DNA from 4 places in the Streptomyces sp. NPDC127038 genome. Region 4 is predicted to be linked to each of the others. Evidence: riboswitches for the same ligand, from Rfam matches in the RefSeq annotation. Region 4 holds a riboswitch; each other region holds the start of a gene.
What was found. Region 4 has a riboswitch for S-adenosylmethionine ahead of ACFWI4_RS18625 (aminotransferase class V-fold PLP-dependent enzyme). Riboswitches for the same ligand answer to the same signal wherever they lie in the genome.

Region 1 (4,352 bases), on a different contig from region 4:
GCACGGCTGGTCGCTGCGCGAGACCGTCATCGCGCTGGGCCCCCAGCGCGGGCACGTCGGCACTCCGGCCAGCCTCGCCGACAAGTTCGCCCATTACGTACGGCACGGCGCGATCGACGGCTTCAACGTCACTCCGTACCTCATCCCCGACGGCCTCGACGACATCGTCGACCTGCTCGTCCCGGAACTACAGGAACGCGGCATCTACCGCACCGAATACACCGGCAACACCCTGCGTGAGAACCTCGGCCTGCGCGCACCGCTCACCCACCGGTCCGCACCGGACCGACGGCAGGCGGGCTGAGCCCCGGGCCAGCCCTTCCACTCATGGCTGAGTACACATGACTGACAAGAAGCTGTCACACGCGGACCGGAATGCGGGTCCGGCCGACGCCCGTTCTGAACTGACATGACTGTTGGAGTAGCGCTCAACGCGTCCGACGCGCCGAACCAGGTCGACGCCACCGTCCAACTGGCCCAAGAAGCTGCAGAGTTCGGTCTCACCTCGGCCTGGTTCGGGCAGACCTTCGGCGCGGACTCACCCCAGCTCGCGGCGCTCGTCGGGCGCGAAGTGCCCGGACTGCAGGTCGGCACCTCCGCGATCCCCGTCTTCGGCCGCCACCCGCTGCTCGTCTCCAGCCAGGCCCAGACCGCCCAGGCCGCCACCCACGGCCGCTATCACCTCGGTCTGGCCCTGGGCACGAAACTGCTGACGGAGTCCGGCTTCGGCCTTCCTTTCGAACGCCCCATCGCCCGGCTGCGCTGGCCGGCTGAATACACCCGTCGGCCCGACAACCCCTTGCATCCCCTGCCCGAAGGCACCCCCGGCACAAAGGAGATTCCCATGACCACCGAGGCCACCACCACGGACCTCCACGCCTTCACCGAGACCTGGCTGGAGTGGCACCGCAGCCAGGAGGCCCGGCTCGCCGACCCACACGGGTTCCTGGCGATCACCGGCCTGCACTGGCTCGACGACCGGCCCCAGCGCTTCCCGGACGCGCCCGGCTCGTGGCACACCGGCCCCGAAGGCGTCGTCGTGGACCTCGACGAGGGCGAGGAGCTGGTCGTCGACGGGACGCCGGTGCGCGGCGAGCACCGCTTCGACGTGCTTCCCGAGCGCGGCGGCGTCGACGCCGTCTGGGGAGACGCCGTCATCGAGGTCGCCAAGCGCGGCGGCCAGGACATCGTGCGCCCCAGGCACCCGGACGCGCCGCTGCGCACGGCTTTCACCGGCACGCCCGCCTACGCCCCCGATCCGCGCTGGGCCGTAACTGGCCGCTACATCCCCTTCGACACACCGCGGCCGGCCACCGTGGGCGCCGCGGTCGAGGGCCTTGAGCATGTCTACGACGCTCCGGGCAGGGTCGAGTTCGAGCTCGACGGGCGCCCGCTGTCGCTGACCGCATTTCCCGGCCATGGTGCGGGACGGCTGTTGGTGCTGTTCACCGACGCGACCTCCGGGGTCACCACCTACGCCGCCAACCGGTCCCTGGCGCTCGATCCGCCCGCCGCCGACGGCACGGTCGTCCTGGACTTCAACCGCGCCGCGAACCTGCCGTGCGCCTACACGGACCTGGCCACCTGCCCGCTGCCCCCGGCCGAGAACCGGCTGCCCGTGGCGATCGAGGCCGGCCAGAAGATCCCCCGCGAGCGCGGCGGCTCCTGAGCCGGCACTCTCGCCCCGGACTCCCCTGACGAGGCGTCCTTTTGCGCCATTGACGTACGCCAAGACCGCTCCGTACGATCACGAACGGCATTGAGTGTCAGCGTCAAGCCCTGGCTCGCTGACCGGCAACCCTCCCGCGCGGCGGGGTGCTCCAGGTGAAAGCCCGGCGGGATCACCGACGATCTCCGCAAGCGCGTGGCCCCGGGAGCGGGGCCGGATCATGTGGAGGACCGATATGCGGCACGGTGGTGACCTCAGCGCCCGTTTCGCCGGCGCCACCGTGTTCTCCCGGCTCTCGCGTCGGCGCCACATCGACCTCAAGCGCTCGACCAGCTGTCTCTGTCAGGCCTGACGGGTCTTCCCGCCGCAGGCCGCAGTACGACACCTGTCGTCGCCGCACCCGCCTGCGCCTGATCTCCGCCTGTCTTTGATCCCCCCGTTTCGCCCTGATCCCCCTCTGCACAGCGCTCCCCCGGCACCGGCGTCGCGCCGGCCGGGGCCGCACGCCCACGCACAGCCATGCCTCGTACGGCGTCCGTGCCTGGTGACACGAGTAGGAGAAGCCCTCCGTGACTGCACTTTCCCATGTCAGAACCTCCCGGTGGGCGGCACTGACCGCCCTTGTGACCACCAGTGTTCTGCTGACCGCCTGCGGCTCCGGCGGCGGCGATTCCGGCAGCGGCACCGGACAGCCCAAGTCCGGCGGCACCCTGACCTTCGCGGTAGGTTCGGACGCCGGCTGCGTGGATCCGCAGCAGGTCGCCAGCAACGAGACCATCTACTCGGTGCGCCAGATCGTGGACTCCCTGACGGACCAGGACCCCAAGACCGGCAAGATCGTGCCGTGGCTGGCGAAGAGCTGGGACATCAGCTCCGACACCACGACGTTCACGTTCCATCTGAGGTCGGGCGTCACCTTCAGCGACGGCTCGAAGCTGACCGCGCAGGTGGTCAAGGACAACTTCGACGCGGTGCCGAAGCTCGGCGCCCTGGGGACGCTCGCCGAGGGCTATCTGAGCGGCGTCAAGAGCACCACGGTGGTCGACCCGCTCACTGTGAAGGTGACCTTCAGCCAGCCCAACGCCCAGTTCCTGCAGGCCACTTCGACGCACTCGCTGGGGATCGAGTCCTCGGCCAGCGTGAAGAAGACCCCGCAGCAGAAGTGCAGCGACGGGGTGATCGGCTCCGGGCCGTTCGTGCTGAAGCAGTATGTGCAGAACCAGTCCCTCACCCTTGCCAAGCGCACCGGATACGCCTGGGGTTCCTCGCTGTGGTCCAAGAAGGGCGATGCGTATCTGGACAAGCTGGTGTTCAAGGTCGTGCCGGAGGCGGGTGTACGGGCCGGCAGCCTGCAGTCCGGTCAGGTCGACGCCGTCTCCAGCGTCGGCAAGGCCAACGAGGCGGCCCTTAAGGGCGGCCAGGTCACCCTCCAGCGGCGGGCCAACCCCGGCGTCGTGTTCGGTCTGGGCCTCAACAACTCTCGGCCGCTGCTCAAGGACGCCAAGGTGCGCCAGGCGATCCTGTTCGCCATCGACCGGCAGCAGATCGCCAACACGGTGTTCCCGACCGGTACCCAGCCGGCCACCAGCGTCCTCGCGCACACCACGCCCGACTACACCGACCTCGCCTCCGGCCTGACCTTCGACGCCGCCGCGGCCAAGTCCCTGCTGGACGAGGCCGGCTGGAAGACCGGCAGCGACGGCATCCGCGCCAAGGACGGCAAGAAGCTCAGCCTGACCATCAAGTGGTTCCCCAACGCGGCCACCAACCAGCCCGCGCTGGAGCTGATCCAGCAGCAGCTCAAGGCCGTCGGCGTCGAAGTGGTTCTCAAGCAGCTCCAGGTCACGCAGTTCGCCCCGACGCTCCAGTCGGGTGACTACGACGCGGTGTGGGGCAACGTGACCCGTGCCGACCCCGACATCCTGCGCAGCTCCTTCTCCACCAAGCTGGCCAACTTCTACCGCCTGCCCGCCAGTTCCCTCGACTCCGCACTGTCCGAGCAGGCCGCGACCGTCGATGGGGCCAAGCGCAGGAAACTGGTCACCCAGGCACAGCAGTTGATCGTGCAGAACGCCCGCTACGTGCCGGTGGTGGAGCTCCAGACCCAGCTGGGCGTGGCGAAGAAGGTGCACGACCTGAACTTCGACGCCTCCAGCCGGATCCAACTGCACGACACCTGGATCGGCTAGCGCATGCGCCGCTATGTGATCAAGCGGCTGGCCCAGGCGGTCGGTGTGCTGTGGGCGGCCTACACAGTCTCGTTCCTGGTGCTGGACTATCTGCCGGGCGACCCGGTCACGGCGATGGCCAGCGCTGGTATGGACTCGGGGCAGGTCGACCCGAAGCAGCTCGCCGCCCTGCGGCACGAGTACGGCTTCGACAAGCCGGTGCTGGTGCAGTACGTCGAGTACCTCGGCCGGGCGGTGCGCGGGGACTTCGGCGACTCGGTGTCCACCGGCCGCCCGGTCACCTCGACGCTGGCCGACGCGCTGCCGCAGACCCTGCAGCTGACCGGCGCGGCCCTGTTGCTCGCGGTGGTCCTCGGCGGTGGTCTGGCGGTGCTGGCGACCTACACCACACAGCGCTGGCTGCGGCAGCTGCTGCTGTCGCTGCCGCCGCTGGGGGTGTCCGTCCCGACGTTCTGGGTGGGGCTGCTGCTCGTCGAGGTGTTCTCGTTCCGGCT
Region 2 (4,352 bases), on a different contig from region 4:
GTCTGCTCGGCGGATACCGGCGTGAGCTCGGCTGGGGCAGGGGAAGGACGCTCGGCGCCCGCACCGCGGTCGGACCGGAGTATCCGGACTGACCGGACCGGAGTATCCGGACTGACCAGGGCCTGGATCGTCGCAGGATCCAGGCCCAGACTCCTGTACCCGGCCGAGGACGCCGGACACCGACCACGAAGAACGACTTGTCGCACGTCGCTCTGATGCTCCGCAAACGGGGACAGGGGATCGCAGATTCACAACCTGTCGTCCCGATGATGTCCCGACGGTGCGAGGAGACTTCGCGGGCGAGAGCCTGCGGGCCCTTTCGTCTGGGCCTTCTGCGGTGAGCACGCAGCTCGTCGGCACGTCATCCACGCGGATTCGACACCGTCGCCGCGTCCCGACGGTTGCAGTGGGAAACGTGTGGTGACCGTGTCGAGGCGGGCCGCCGTCCATCGGGGCGTCCGCGATGCGGGACGGCCCTCTTGACGCCGATGTCGGTCGGATCGACACTCACTGAGGGAATCCTAGTGAATAGGTAGGGAAATTATGAGGCGCTTGGAGTCGGTCACCGTCCGATGAGCCGTTCGCCTCTTCTGACCTCCCGCCGTCACATCGATCTGCTGCGTGTCTGCAGCGCCATCAACCCCCAGGGCTGAGCCGCGCCCATCCCGCACCGGAGACGCCCTCGGGCGTCGTGCCGTCCGGTGCGCACGGGAGAACTCCGCTCCCTCACCCGACGTCGCTTCCGCCGCGCGTACGTCCGCGCCCGCTCCCGGGGAGAGTCATGACTGTCACACCGCTGGCCGCCCACGCCGCCGACCGACCCGCGCCCGCCTTCCGGGGCCGGATCGGCCGGGACGCGCGCAGCGGCCACTACGCCGTTCCGGGCCGCTACCGCCTCCATCTGTCGACCGCCTGTCCCGGCGGCCTGCGCATCGCCGTCACCCACAGCCTGCTCGGCCTGGACACCGTCTGTCCGGCCACCTTCCTGCCCGCGGTCCCCGACTGCCCCGAGGGCGGCCACTCCGTCCTGCGTCCGTTGTACGAGGCCAGCGCCCACCGGTACCCCGGTCCGGCCGTCGCGCCGGTGCTCAGCGACGACTGGTCCGGGCGGATCGTCAGCACCCACGCCCCGGACATCATGCGCGACCTCGACCGCCGGTTTGGCGGCGACCGCCCCTCGCTCTACCCGTGCGGCGCGGAGTCGGAGATCGAGGCCGTCGAGTGGATGTGCGCGCAAGGCATCGAACAGGCCGCGCAGCACGCCGGATCGGCCGGTGGCGCGCCGGTGGAACGTGACACGGCACTTGGCATGCTGCTCGAAACGCTCGGGGCCCTGGAACGCTGGCTCGAAGGACGCACGTACCTGATCCGCGACGAAATCATCGCCGCCGACGTCGAGTTGTGGGTCGCCCTGGTCCAACTCGACACCGTGCACCGCAACCACCTCGACGCCTCAGCCGTCCAACGCATCGCCGACCACCCGACCCTGTGGGCCTACGCCCGCCGGCTCGCCGCCCACCCTGCCTTCGGCGGCCACCTCGACCTCGACGGCATCGAGCGCCGTCACCACGCCCGTTGCCAGGGCCTGGAGGCCGCCGGAGCGGCCGTGCGGATCCTGGACTGGGCAGCACACGCGGCCCGTTAGCCGTTCCACCTGGTGGACCGGCGTTGACATTCGTTCGGGCAATTGTCTTGACTATGGCCCAGAACGGTCATGAGTGTCAGCGACAAGCCCTGGCTTGCTGACTGGCAACCCTCGCTCCGCGGTGGGGTGCCCCAGGTGACGACCGGACCGAAGACGTTTCGGTAAGCGCGAGGCCCACACGGGCCGGAACAGTGATGGTGACGTCATGTACGCAGCTCCCAGGACGGCCACGCGCCGCTCCCAGGGCTGCGTACAGCCGTACCCGAACCCTCTCGTCGCCGATCGCGCCGTCGATCTGCTCCGCGTGAACAGCGCACTGTGTACCGCACCGGGCTGTGCCCGCTGTCGGGGCTGACACCTCCCCGCAGCCCCCGCACTCCCTGACGAACACCGCCCGTGCGGTGTGCCGTTGTCCTCCCCGCCCCCGGTACCTCACCGTCGTGTGCGCTTCCGCATGCCGCCGTGCTTCCGGGGTGTTCTCACCCAGCCGGAGCCCACCATGAGTGAACCCCCTGGCGCCACCGTCACCCTCCCCGAGGCGCCGACCGCCGACGAACCATCGAAAGCCCTCACTGCCCAGCGAGTTTTGACGCTGCGGCGCCCCGGACGCTGGATCGCCACTGCGGTCGTCCTCGTCCTGGTCGCCCAGTTCGTGCACGGACTGGTCTCCAACCCCTTCTACCAGTGGGACCGCTGGAGCTACTGGTTCCTGCGCCCCACCATCCTCGACGGCCTGCTGATCACCCTCGAAGTCACCGCCTACAGCGCGGTGCTCGGCCTGATCGGCGGCATCGTGCTCGCCCTGGCCCGGCTGTCGAGGAGCCCCGTGCTGCGCGCGGTCAGCTGGACCTACGTCTGGGCGCTGCGCTCCATCCCGCTCATCGTGGTACTGATCTTCCTCTACAACTTCAGTGCCCTGTACAAGACGTTGAGCGTCGGCATTCCCTTCGGCCCGGCCTTCTTCTCCTTCGACGAGTCGAAGCTCGCCACCGACATGGTCGTCGCCGTGATCGGCCTCAGCCTCAACGAGGCCGCCTACGCGGCCGAGGTCGTACGCGGGGGCATCCTCTCCGTCGACCAGGGCCAGCACGAGGCGGCCGCGGCGCTCGGCCTGCCGAAGGGCTACCAGTTCCGGAAGATCGTCTTTCCGCAGGCGCTGCGCTCGATCATCCCGAACTACGTCAACCAGCTCATCGGCCTGATCAAGGGCACCTCGCTGGTCTTCTACGTCTCTCTGCTCGACCTGTTCGGCTCGGCGCAGACCATGGGTTCCACCTACCCCGGCGACATCGTGCCGCTGCTGCTGGTCGTCACCGTCTGGTACCTGATCCTGACCAGCGTCGTCTCCGTCGTCCAGTTCTACGTCGAGCGGTACTACGCCCGCGGTGCCATTCGCAGCCTGCCGCCGACACCGCTGCAGAAGCTCCGCACCGGGCTCACCGACCTGCGGGCCCGCATCCGCCGGGAGGCCGCCGTATGACCGCCGACACCATCGAGGCCCTGGCGGACGTCGAGGCCGCCACCCTCGAGGTCCACGACGTGCACAAGTGGTACGGCACCCATCGGGTGCTGGACGGCGTCGACCTGACCGTCCGCCCCGGCGAGGTCACCGTGATCCTCGGCCCCTCGGGCTCCGGCAAGTCCACCCTGCTGCGGGTCATCAACCATCTGGAGAAGCCCGAGATCGGCCACGTCAGCATCAATGGCGAGCTGATCGGTGTGAAGCGACAGGGCGAGAGGCTCAAGGAGCTGAGCGAGCGCGCCATCCTCACCCAGCGCGGGCGGATCGGCTTCGTCTTCCAGAACTTCAACCTCTTCCCGCACCTCACCGTCCTGGACAACGTGGCCGCCGCCCCGGTCGCCACCGGCAGGCTCGGCAAGCCCGAAGCCCAGGAGCTCGCCCGCGAACTCCTCGGCCGGGTCGGCCTCGGCGACAAGACCGGCGCCTACCCGCGCCAGCTCTCCGGCGGCCAGCAGCAGCGCGTCGCCATCGCCCGCGCCCTCGCCCTGCGCCCCGGCGTCATCCTCTTCGACGAGCCCACCTCCGCCCTCGACCCCGAACTCGTCGGCGAAGTCCTCGCCGTCATCAAGGACCTGGCGACCAGCGGCACCACCCTTCTCATCGTCACCCACGAGATCGGCTTCGCCCGCGAGATCGCCGACCGGGTCGTCTTCATCGACAGCGGCAAGATCATCGAGCAGGGCCCGCCCTCCGAGGTCCTCGACAAGCCCCGGCACGAGCGGACCAGGGACTTCCTCAGCAAGGTCCTCTGACCCGCCGCACCCTTCAGACCTCCCCCCACGCCACCCTCATCACCTCCAGCGACAAGGAACGGCCATGCCCACCCAGTTCACCCGACGCAGCCTGATACGCGGCATCACCGCGGCGACCGCCGTCGCCTCCCTGGCCACCGGGCTCGCCGCCTGCGGTGGCAACAGCGACGCGGCCACCTCCACCGACAGCGCCAAGTCCGGCGAGGTCGTCATCGGACAGGTCTCCAACGGCGCCGCCAAGCAGACCTCCATCAAGGTCTCCGAGGTCAAGTCCATCAGCGCCGAACTGCCCGCCGCCGTCAAGAAGAGCGGCAAGCTGGAGATCGGCATCGGCGCCCTGCCGGCCGGCTTCCCGCCGCTGGCCTACGTGGGCAGCGACCAGAAGACCCTCACCGGCGCGGAACCCGACTTCGGCCGCCTGGTCGCCGCGGTC
Region 3 (4,352 bases), on a different contig from region 4:
CGATGCGGCCGCGCTGGGCCAGGATGACCCTTTCGCTCAGCTCCTTGAGCCGGTCGCCGTGCCTGCGTACGCCGATGAGCTCGCCGTTCAGGCTCACATGGCCGCGTTCGGGCTTCTCCAGGTGGTTGATCACGCGCAGGAGGGTGGACTTCCCGGAGCCGGACGGACCCACGACGACCGTGACCTCGCCGGGCCGCACGGTCAACTCGACTCCGTTCAGGACCTGCTGGTCGCCGTACCACTTGTGGACGTCGTGCACCTCGACCGCCGCCGGCCGCGGTCCGCTCGTCACGCCGGTCATGTCGCCGTCTCCCTGCGGACCCGGGCCCGCGCCTCGCGCAGACCGCCTCGTACCTTCTGCAACGGGGTCGGCGGCAGGGTGCGCAGGGCGCCCCGCGCGTAGTACCGCTCGACGTAGAACTGGACGACCGAGACGACGCTCGTGAGGATCAGGTACCAGGCGGTGGCGACGAGGAGCAGGGGCACGATGTCGCCCGGGTAGGTGCTGCCCATGCTCTGCACGGTTCCGAACAGGTCAAGCAGGGACACGTAGAAGACCAGCGAGGTGCCCTTGACCAGACCGATCAGCTGGTTGACGTAGTTGGGGACGATGGAGCGCAGGGCCTGCGGGAGGACGATCCGCGTGAACCGGTAGCGCAGCGGCAGGCCCAGGGCGGCGGCGGCTTCGTGCTGCCCCTGGTCGACGGAGAGAAGGCCGCCCCGTACCACTTCGGAGGCGTACGCCGCCTCGTTCAGACTCAGTCCCACGACGGCGACGGCCATGTCGGTGGCCAGGCGGGACTCGTCGAAGGTGAAGAAGGACGGGCCGAACGGGACGCCTACGCTCAGCGTCCGGTACAGCGCACTGAAGTTGTAGAGGAACAGCAGGACCACGATGAGGGGCACCGAACGGAACAGCCAGGTGTAGACCCAGCTCACCGCGCGCAGCACCGGGCTCGGGGAGAGCCTGCCGAGAGCCAGCAGGACGCCGCCGAGCAGGCCGAGGACGGCGCTGAAGAGGGTGACTTCGAGGGTGATCAGCAGTCCGTCGAGGACGGTCGGGCGCAGGAACCAGTACGAGAACCGGTCCCACTGGTAGAAGGGGTTGGTCACCAGGCCGTGGGCGATCTGGGCGACCAGGACGAGCACCAGGGCCGTGACGATCCAGCGGCCGGGGTGCCGAAGGGGCAGCACCCGCTGGGCCGCCGGAGGCGCGGGGGCGGCGGGGACGTCGGTACGGGGGATCGCCTCGGCGGGCGGCGCCGTACCCAAGGGCACGGCGCTGCCGGGGAGTTGACTCATGGAGAGCTCCAGCGGACGCGGACACCCCGGATCCACGCGGGCGCGGCGCCGCGCCGAGCGGGAGAGGCTCGGTACGAGGCGGTGCGCGGCCTACGCGGAACGGGGGCTGGGCAGGAAGGGACGTACCGCGAGGGCGGCGGTCGTCAGAGACGCGGAGGAACCGTCAGCCCCGGCTGAGGGGGTGACACATGCCCGTACACAGTGCGCTGTTGACGCGCAGCAGGTCCACGGAGCGGTCGGCGCAGAGCACTTCGCGGCCGCGGCGCCGCCATGCGGCCGTCCCGTCAGCTGAGTGCATCGCCGTCACCGTTTCCACTCCGGCCGAAGAGGGCATCCCTTCGTGGGCCGCACGTTAGGCCCGCCCCGAAAAGAATGTCAATGCGGGTGACCACCAGATGAGACCGTGCTCGCGGCCTTCTTGACGGCGCAACAGAGCGCCCCGAGACTGACGGGGACGGTCACGATTGTCAGCGCCCACGGTGCGGTCCTCCGCCCCAGTGGTCATCGGCCCCGGCCCGCTGACAGGCAACCCTTCCACCGCGACGGGGTGCCCCGGGTGACGACCGGGTCCCGCCGGCGCGGTGGGGCAAGCGTGGTCTCGCGTCTCGCGAGCCCTGAGGTCGGGACCGGTGGAATGCCAAGGAACGGCTTGACGAGGCGCCTTCACATCGATCTGTTGCGTGTCTCCAGCGCCTACTGATCCGCGACCGGTCCGTTGATCCGGACCGGTGCGACAGGCGCGGTCAATCCGCATTCCGGCCGCCGGTGCCCACAAAGCGGCGGTGGCTTCCTTCTTCCCCCAAGGGAGAGTCATGCCCGAGACAGCTTCGCGCACGTCCAGTTCCGTCGACTCCCGTCCCTGTGAGCAGATTTCGCTGCCCTCCGCCCTCCGTTTCAAGCCGCCGGCGGCGCCGTCCGTCCTCCCCCACCGTGTCGACAGCCGCATCGGTGTGGGGCTGGCCGGCGGCTTCTACCCGGCCCCGCACCGCTACGAGCTGTATCTGTCACGAGGGTGTCCGCGCTCGCTGCGGATCGCCATCACCCTCGGGCTGCTCGGGCTTCGGGACTCGGTCGCCACCACGCTCCTCACGGACCCCGCGCGCACTCCCGAGGCCTTCGCCTCGCTGCGCCGCGCCTACGAGGCCACCGAGCATCACTTCGACGGGCCGCTGACGGCACCGGCGCTGTGCGACCGCTGGAGCGGACGCATCGTCAGCAACCACACGCCCGACATCCTCCGCGATCTCGCGGGACTGCTCTCCGGCCACACCACGACCTGCCCTTCCACGCTGTGCCCTCCGGAGCTGACCGCCGACATCGAGGCCCTGCGTGATCTGCTGGAGCGTGAGGTCACCCCGTCCGCCCGCCCCTCGGAGCTCGCGGCGGCCCTTGACCTGCTGGACTGCCAACTCGCCGCGCGTCCCTACGTCCTGGGCGAGAGCCTCACGGCGGCGGACGTCGACGCGTGGGTCGCGCTCACCGGGCTGGGCGGCCCGGAGATCCTCGGTACACGTCCCCGGCTCCTGGACTACGTACGCCGTCTCGGCGCCCACCCCGCCTTCCGGCCGGGCACCGACGCGGTGCCCGTGGCGGCGGACGCCTGACGCTCCCGGCCGCGGGGCCGGTCGCCGGCACTCGGTTCCGGGTGGACCTCGGCGGCCGGCCCCGCGGCCGGGCGGGCTCACTCTCGGGGGATCAGCAGGATGCTCAGGCCGCTCAGGGTGGAGGCCCACTTCCGTCCCTGGTCGAGGGTCTCACGGCCCGAACCCAGAATCCGGTCCTGGAGGAGCAGCGCCGCCGCGCGGAGTTCCTCCCACGGTTCCGGCGTGTCGAAGGCGCGCCGGGACCGCTCCACGGATCCGACCAGCGCACGACAGGCCGCCTCCACGTCGGCGACGTTCTGACCGGCCGAGCCGACACCGTCGATCGACCACGTCATCCACAGGCGGCCCATGGCCTCACTCTGTCCCATCGCGGGAACCGCCGCACGCCCGTGGCATCGAGCGCCCTCATTCTCTCGACGTGGCCCCGTCGACTCTCGGTCCGTAGTAGACATGCGGCGTGTCCCGCCCGGTCCGGAGCGGGTGGAGAACGGATACCGATGAACGAAACGAGTCGAACCGCACGGCGGCGCGGACTCGGACCGAAGCCCCGGGGCATCGCCGTGGCGGCGCTGGTCGCGGCCGGGGCACTGGTCTGTCTGGTCGTGGCGTTCCGGCCGGGCGGCCACCAGGCCGACGCGGGGCGCACCAGCGCCACGGCGGCCGCCGGTTCCCGGGGGACCCAGGACCCGGGCCGGGCGGCTCCGGCCGCATCGATGTCCGCCGCGGCCACCCGGTCGCCGGGGCCCACGTCCTCCCCGGCGGTGACGGCCCGCCCGTCCACCACGTCGGCACGCCCGTCGGCCCCGGACACCCCGCGGACCACGGCGAGGACCGCCTCCCTGGCGGGGCGGATCCGCCCGGGCACCGACTACCGGGGGGTGGCGACGACGTACGACGCCGGGAACGGGGACGGCTCCTGTTCGTACGGCCCGAGCAGTGACGTCTTGACCGCGGCGATGAATCACACCGACTACGAGACGTCCGCGGCGTGCGGCGCGTACGTGCTGGTGCGCGCGGCGGACGGCGCCACCGTGACGGTCCGGATCACCAACGAATGCCCGACGGGCTGCGCTCCCGGGCAGCTCGACCTCAGCGCCCAGGCGTTCGCGCGGCTCGCGGCCCCGTCGGCCGGCCGCATCCCGATCACCTGGAAACTGCTGAGCCCCGGCGCCTCCGGTACGGTCGCGCTCCGCTACAAGACGGGGTCCAGCCGCTACTGGTGCGCGGTCCAGGTGATCGGACACCGCAACCCGGTGGCCCGGCTCGAACTGCGCACCGCCGGCGGATGGCGGTCTCTGCCGCGCACCGAATACAACTACTTCCTCGCCGAGGACGGCGGCGGCTGCGGCGGCACGGTCAGGATCACCGACATCTACGGTGAGCGCCTGACCGCCGAAGGCATCGCGCTGCGCCCCGACGTGGTTCAGACGACCCGGCTCCAGTTCG
Region 4 (4,352 bases):
GTCCGAGACGATCTGTACGACCCGGCGGCGCACGCCGTCGGGCATCGGACGGTCGAGCACCTCGGCGGTGCCGTCGTCCGGCTCCCCGCCTGTGGTCTCCACCATCCGTTCACCCCAATATCCGTGCGGGGCCCGCTCCCTCAGGAGCCGGCGCCCGGCCTGTCCACGAGTTCGACCTGATCCACCGCGTTGCACCAACGGCACCGCACCGACTCGATGGTCTCACTGACCACCTCGCGCTCCTCGACCTTCGGCTCACCGGCCAGGTCCAGGTGCACATACTCGACGACCTTCGACGAACGGGTCACGTCGAAACGCGTGAGATTGCCGCAGAGGGCACAGCGCCAGCGGGTCTTGGCGTCGGGCAGGGGAACTGTCATAGGGCAGCCGCTTCCTTCTCGTGTCCGTCCGGCGCCGGATTTCCCGGTCCTTTGGCTCGTAACCCTACGGCCTGGCGGGTACTCGACGCTCGGGTGTCCACGGCGGCGAGGCACTCCGTGCGCATCGGTCCGCTTACGTCATGCTCTGTACCATGATCGGCAATTGGAGTGCGGCGGCCGGCAGGGCACTGCGGGGACGGTCGGCGCCGGTGACGTACGGGCTGATCGTCCTGTGCTGTCTGATCTTCGTGATCGGACCCGCCTCGGGCCTGGATCCCGCGTACGGCACCGGGGACGAACTGCTGGTCGCGCAGCGGGCGTACTTCCGCCGCTGGGGCGTCGTGCCGGCCGGCCTGTTCGGCGGGGCTCCGGGCGAGGCGTTCACCCCCGCGACCGCGCTGTTCATCCACGGCAGCTGGCTCCATCTCCTGGGCAACATGCTGTTCTTCTACGTCTTCGGGCTGATGACCGAGGAGCGCATGGGACACCTGGAGTTCGCCCTCTTCTACCTGGGCTGCGGATATCTGGCCCTGCTCGGCTACGCGGCCGCCAACGCGAGCTCGCAGCAGTCCCTGGTCGGGGCCTCCGGGGCGATCTCCGCGGTGCTCGGCGCGTTCCTGTACCTGTTCCCCAGGGCGCGGGTGACCAGTCTCTTCCCGTTCCTGTTCTTCCTGCCGCTGCGGTTCCCCGCCTGGGTGGTGCTGCCGTTCTGGTTCACGCTCCAGTGGCTGGCGGCGGGGCGCAGCTCCTCGGGCCCCGGGGTGGCCTATCTGGCCCATCTGGTGGGCTTCACCCTGGGCTTCGTCTACGCCTGGGCGCGGTTCCGCCGCCGCCGGGCGGCCGTGCCCGCTCCGGGGCCGGTCCCGGGGCCCCCGCTGGAGCGGCCGGGCCCGGTGGACCGCGAGTAGGGTGAGATCCCCAGCAGCGGCCCCCTAGGGAGAGAACCAGCCGTGATCACCGCGATCGTCCTCATCAAGACCAGCGTGGACCGGATCCCCGAGATCGCCGAGTCGATCGCGTCCCTGGAGAGCGTCAGCGAGGTCTTCTCCGTCACCGGCACCTACGACCTGATCGCCATGGTCCGGGTCCAGGCCCACGACGACCTGGCGGACGTCATCCCCGGCCGGATCAGCAAGATCCCGGGCGTCGAGGCGACGGACACGCACGTGGCGTTCCGTACGTACTCCCAGCACGACCTGGAGGCGGCGTTCGCGATCGGTCTCGACTCCTGACCGACGCGGCGCCGCCTCCGGGCGGGGTGGGCGCGGGTGTCAGACCGCGGGGACGCAGCGGCCGCCCTCGGTGCGGTACTGCCAGCGGGCTCCGTCCCTGACGAGCTCGCGCACCGCGCGGACGAACCGCTCGACGTGCTCGTCGGGGGTGCCCGCCCCGAAGCTGACGCGGATGGCGTTGAGGGACTTCTCGCCGGGGGCCGCTTCCGGGGCTCCGCACTCCCCCTGGGTCTCCGGGGCGCTGCCGAGCAGGGTGCGGACGAGCGGGTGGGCGCAGAAGAGGCCGTCGCGGACGCCGATGCCGTACTCGGCGGAGAGCGCGGCCGCGAAGTGCGAGCTGTTCCAGCCCTCGACGACGAAGGAGATGACGCCGACCCTCGGGGCGTCGTCGCCGAACAGGGAGAGGACCCGGACCTCGGGAACCTCGGCGAGGCCCGCGCGGACGGTGCGGATCAGGTGCTGCTCGCGGGCGACGATCCGCTCGAAGCCCTCCTCGGTGAGCGCCTTGCACGCCGAGGCGATCGAGTAGGCGCCGATGACGTTGGGCGAGCCGGCCTCGTGGCGGGCGGCGCTGTCGTGCCACTCCACGTCCACGCCGCCGTCCGCGCGCCGGCTGACCCTGCGGCTGGCGCCGCCGCCCGCGAGGTAGGGCTCGGCCTCGCGCAGCCAGTCGGAGCGGCCGGCGAGGACGCCGGAGCCGAAGGGCGCGTACAGCTTGTGCCCGGAGAAGGCGACCCAGTCGACGTCGAGGTCGGCGACCGACACGGGGTGGTGCGGGGCGAGCTGGGCGGCGTCGAGGACGATACGGGCGCCGTGGGCGTGCGCGGCGGCGGCCAGTTCCCGTACGGGCCACAGCTCCCCGGTGACGTTCGAGGCGCCGGTGACGCAGACCAGGGCCGGTCCGTAGGGGTCGCGGGCGGCGAGGGCGCGCTCCAGGGTGTCGACGGCCTCGCCCGGGGTGCGCGGGGCGTTCAGGTAGGTCACGCGGGCCTCGCGCCAGGGCAGCAGCGAGGCGTGGTGCTCGGTCTCGAAGACGAAGACCTGGCAGTCGGCCGGGAGGGCCGAGGCGAGCAGGTTGAGCGAGTCGGTGGTGGACCGGGTGAAGACCACCTGGTCGCCGGCCCGGCAGCCGAGGAACTCCTCCACGGTCCTGCGGGCGTTCTCGAAGAGGTCGGTGGACAGCTGCGAGAGGTAGCCGGCGCCCCGGTGGACGCTGCCGTAGTACGGCGCGTACGCGGCGACGTCGTCCCACACCCGCTGGAGGGCGGGGGCGCTGGCCGCGTAGTCGAGGGCCGCGTAGGTCACCTCGCCGCCGGTGACGAGGGGGACGGTGACATCCCTGCCCAGAACGGGCAGGGGGGCACAAACACTCTGGTCGGCGGCAACGGTGGAGACAGACATGGCGAGCTCCTGTGAGAGGCAGGCGGGATCACCGCGGGAACCGGCCGCCGGGAGGCGGGCGGGGCGCGGGAAAAGGTGAAAAGGGTGTGCGGGGGCGGGGCTCTACGCCCTATCGCATTCGCTTGCTCACAGAAGGCTCCCTCGAACGACCAGGACCCCTGGTGGTCCGCCCGGAGAGCGGGAGGGGTCCGCGCTTGCCGTAGACCTCGCTGCCTACGACCTGGTCTTCACCCGGGGCACCCCGCCACGGACGGAGGGTTGCCGGACAGCCGGCCGGGGCCTGATGGCTGTCACTCATGACCTGGTACAGCATCTTGCCAGAGGATCTTCCGCGCGCAAGACGCAGTCCGGATCCTGGACTGCGTCCCGCGCGGGCGCCCGTGCGGGACGGGCGGGTGGATCAGGCGTTGCTGGCGGCCACCCAGCGCTCCAGGGTGCGCCTGGCGGCGCCCGAGTCGATCGCCTCGGCCGCCCGGTCCATCTGGTCGCGGAGCTGCCCGGCGAGCGGCCCCGCGCCCGGTGTGAGGGCCACCAGGGCCGCCGCCGAGTTCAGCAGGACGGCGTCGCGTACGGGCCCCTGCTCGCCGTCCAGCAGGCGCCGGGCGACCTCCGCGTTGTACGAGGCGTCGGCGCCGCGCAGCGCCTCCACGGGGACGACGGGGAGCCCGACGTCCCGCGGGTCGAAGCGCTCCTCGGTGACCTTGCCGTCGCGGACCACCCAGACGTGGGAGCCCCCGGTGGTGGTCAGCTCGTCGAGACCGTCGTCGCCGCGGAAGACCAGCGAGGAGTTGCCGCGCTCGGCGAACACGCCCGCCACGATCGGCGCCATCCGGGGATCGGCGACACCGACCGCCTGGGCCTTCACCCGGGCCGGGTTGGTCAGCGGGCCGAGCACGTTGAAGGTGGTCCGGATGCCCAACTGGCCGCGGGCCGCCGCCACATGACGCAGCGCCGGGTGGAACTTGACCGCGAAGCAGAAGGTGATCCCGGCCTCCTCCGCCACCTGGGCGACCCGGCTCACCGGCAGTTGGAGGTTGACGCCGAGCTTCTCCAGGACGTCCGACGCCCCGGACGCGGAGGACGCGGCCCGGTTGCCGTGCTTGACGACCTTGGCGCCGGTGCCGGCCACCACGATCGAGGACATCGTGGAGATGTTGACGGTCTTCGCGCCGTCGCCGCCCGTTCCCACGATGTCGACGGTGCGTCCGGGCACCTCGATCACATTGGCGTGCTCGTACATCGCCCGGACGAGTCCGGCGATCTCCTGGACGGTCTCGCCCTTGGCCCGCAGCGCCACCACGAAACCGGCGATCTGCGCGTCGGTCGCCTCGCCGCGCAT

Region 1: it holds a riboswitch for S-adenosylmethionine, as region 4 does, so the genes downstream of both, ACFWI4_RS15285 (putative leader peptide) here and ACFWI4_RS18625 (aminotransferase class V-fold PLP-dependent enzyme) in region 4, are expected to answer to the same signal.
Region 2: it holds a riboswitch for S-adenosylmethionine, as region 4 does, so the genes downstream of both, ACFWI4_RS15180 (amino acid ABC transporter permease) here and ACFWI4_RS18625 (aminotransferase class V-fold PLP-dependent enzyme) in region 4, are expected to answer to the same signal.
Region 3: it holds a riboswitch for S-adenosylmethionine, as region 4 does, so the genes downstream of both, ACFWI4_RS22315 (cell envelope biogenesis protein OmpA) here and ACFWI4_RS18625 (aminotransferase class V-fold PLP-dependent enzyme) in region 4, are expected to answer to the same signal.

Annotation. Positions count from the first base shown of each region.
Region 1 covers NZ_JBHXDQ010000017.1:71,585-75,936, forward strand. The annotation lists gene ACFWI4_RS15270 (NtaA/DmoA family FMN-dependent monooxygenase) at 1-304, shown strand, start outside; partial or broken gene ACFWI4_RS15275 (LLM class flavin-dependent oxidoreductase) at 410-763, shown strand; gene ACFWI4_RS15280 (DUF1684 domain-containing protein) at 845-1,669, shown strand; SAM riboswitch class IV at 1,756-1,869, shown strand; gene ACFWI4_RS15285 (putative leader peptide) at 1,905-2,021, shown strand; gene ACFWI4_RS15290 (ABC transporter substrate-binding protein) at 2,239-3,858, shown strand; gene ACFWI4_RS15295 (ABC transporter permease) at 3,862-4,352, shown strand, end outside.
Region 2 covers NZ_JBHXDQ010000017.1:49,729-54,080, reverse strand. The annotation lists gene ACFWI4_RS15195 (4Fe-4S binding protein) at 1-92, shown strand, start outside; gene ACFWI4_RS15190 (putative leader peptide) at 573-653, shown strand; gene ACFWI4_RS15185 (glutathione S-transferase family protein) at 782-1,645, shown strand; SAM riboswitch class IV at 1,711-1,819, shown strand; gene ACFWI4_RS15180 (amino acid ABC transporter permease) at 2,145-3,125, shown strand; gene ACFWI4_RS15175 (amino acid ABC transporter ATP-binding protein) at 3,122-3,919, shown strand; gene ACFWI4_RS15170 (ABC transporter substrate-binding protein) at 3,984-4,352, shown strand, end outside.
Region 3 covers NZ_JBHXDQ010000032.1:54,866-59,217, forward strand. The annotation lists gene ACFWI4_RS22300 (amino acid ABC transporter ATP-binding protein) at 1-301, opposite strand, end outside; gene ACFWI4_RS22305 (amino acid ABC transporter permease) at 298-1,302, opposite strand; gene ACFWI4_RS22310 (hypothetical protein) at 1,466-1,600, opposite strand; SAM riboswitch class IV at 1,759-1,901, shown strand; gene ACFWI4_RS22315 (cell envelope biogenesis protein OmpA) at 2,115-2,906, shown strand; gene ACFWI4_RS22320 (hypothetical protein) at 2,984-3,274, opposite strand; gene ACFWI4_RS22325 (expansin EXLX1 family cellulose-binding protein) at 3,404-4,352, shown strand, end outside.
Region 4 covers NZ_JBHXDQ010000024.1:17,157-21,508, reverse strand. The annotation lists gene ACFWI4_RS18645 (NYN domain-containing protein) at 1-105, opposite strand, end outside; gene ACFWI4_RS18640 (hypothetical protein) at 141-380, opposite strand; gene ACFWI4_RS18635 (rhomboid family intramembrane serine protease) at 533-1,288, shown strand; gene ACFWI4_RS18630 (Lrp/AsnC family transcriptional regulator) at 1,331-1,612, shown strand; gene ACFWI4_RS18625 (aminotransferase class V-fold PLP-dependent enzyme) at 1,652-3,013, opposite strand; SAM riboswitch class IV at 3,199-3,315, opposite strand; gene trpD (anthranilate phosphoribosyltransferase) at 3,414-4,352, opposite strand, start outside.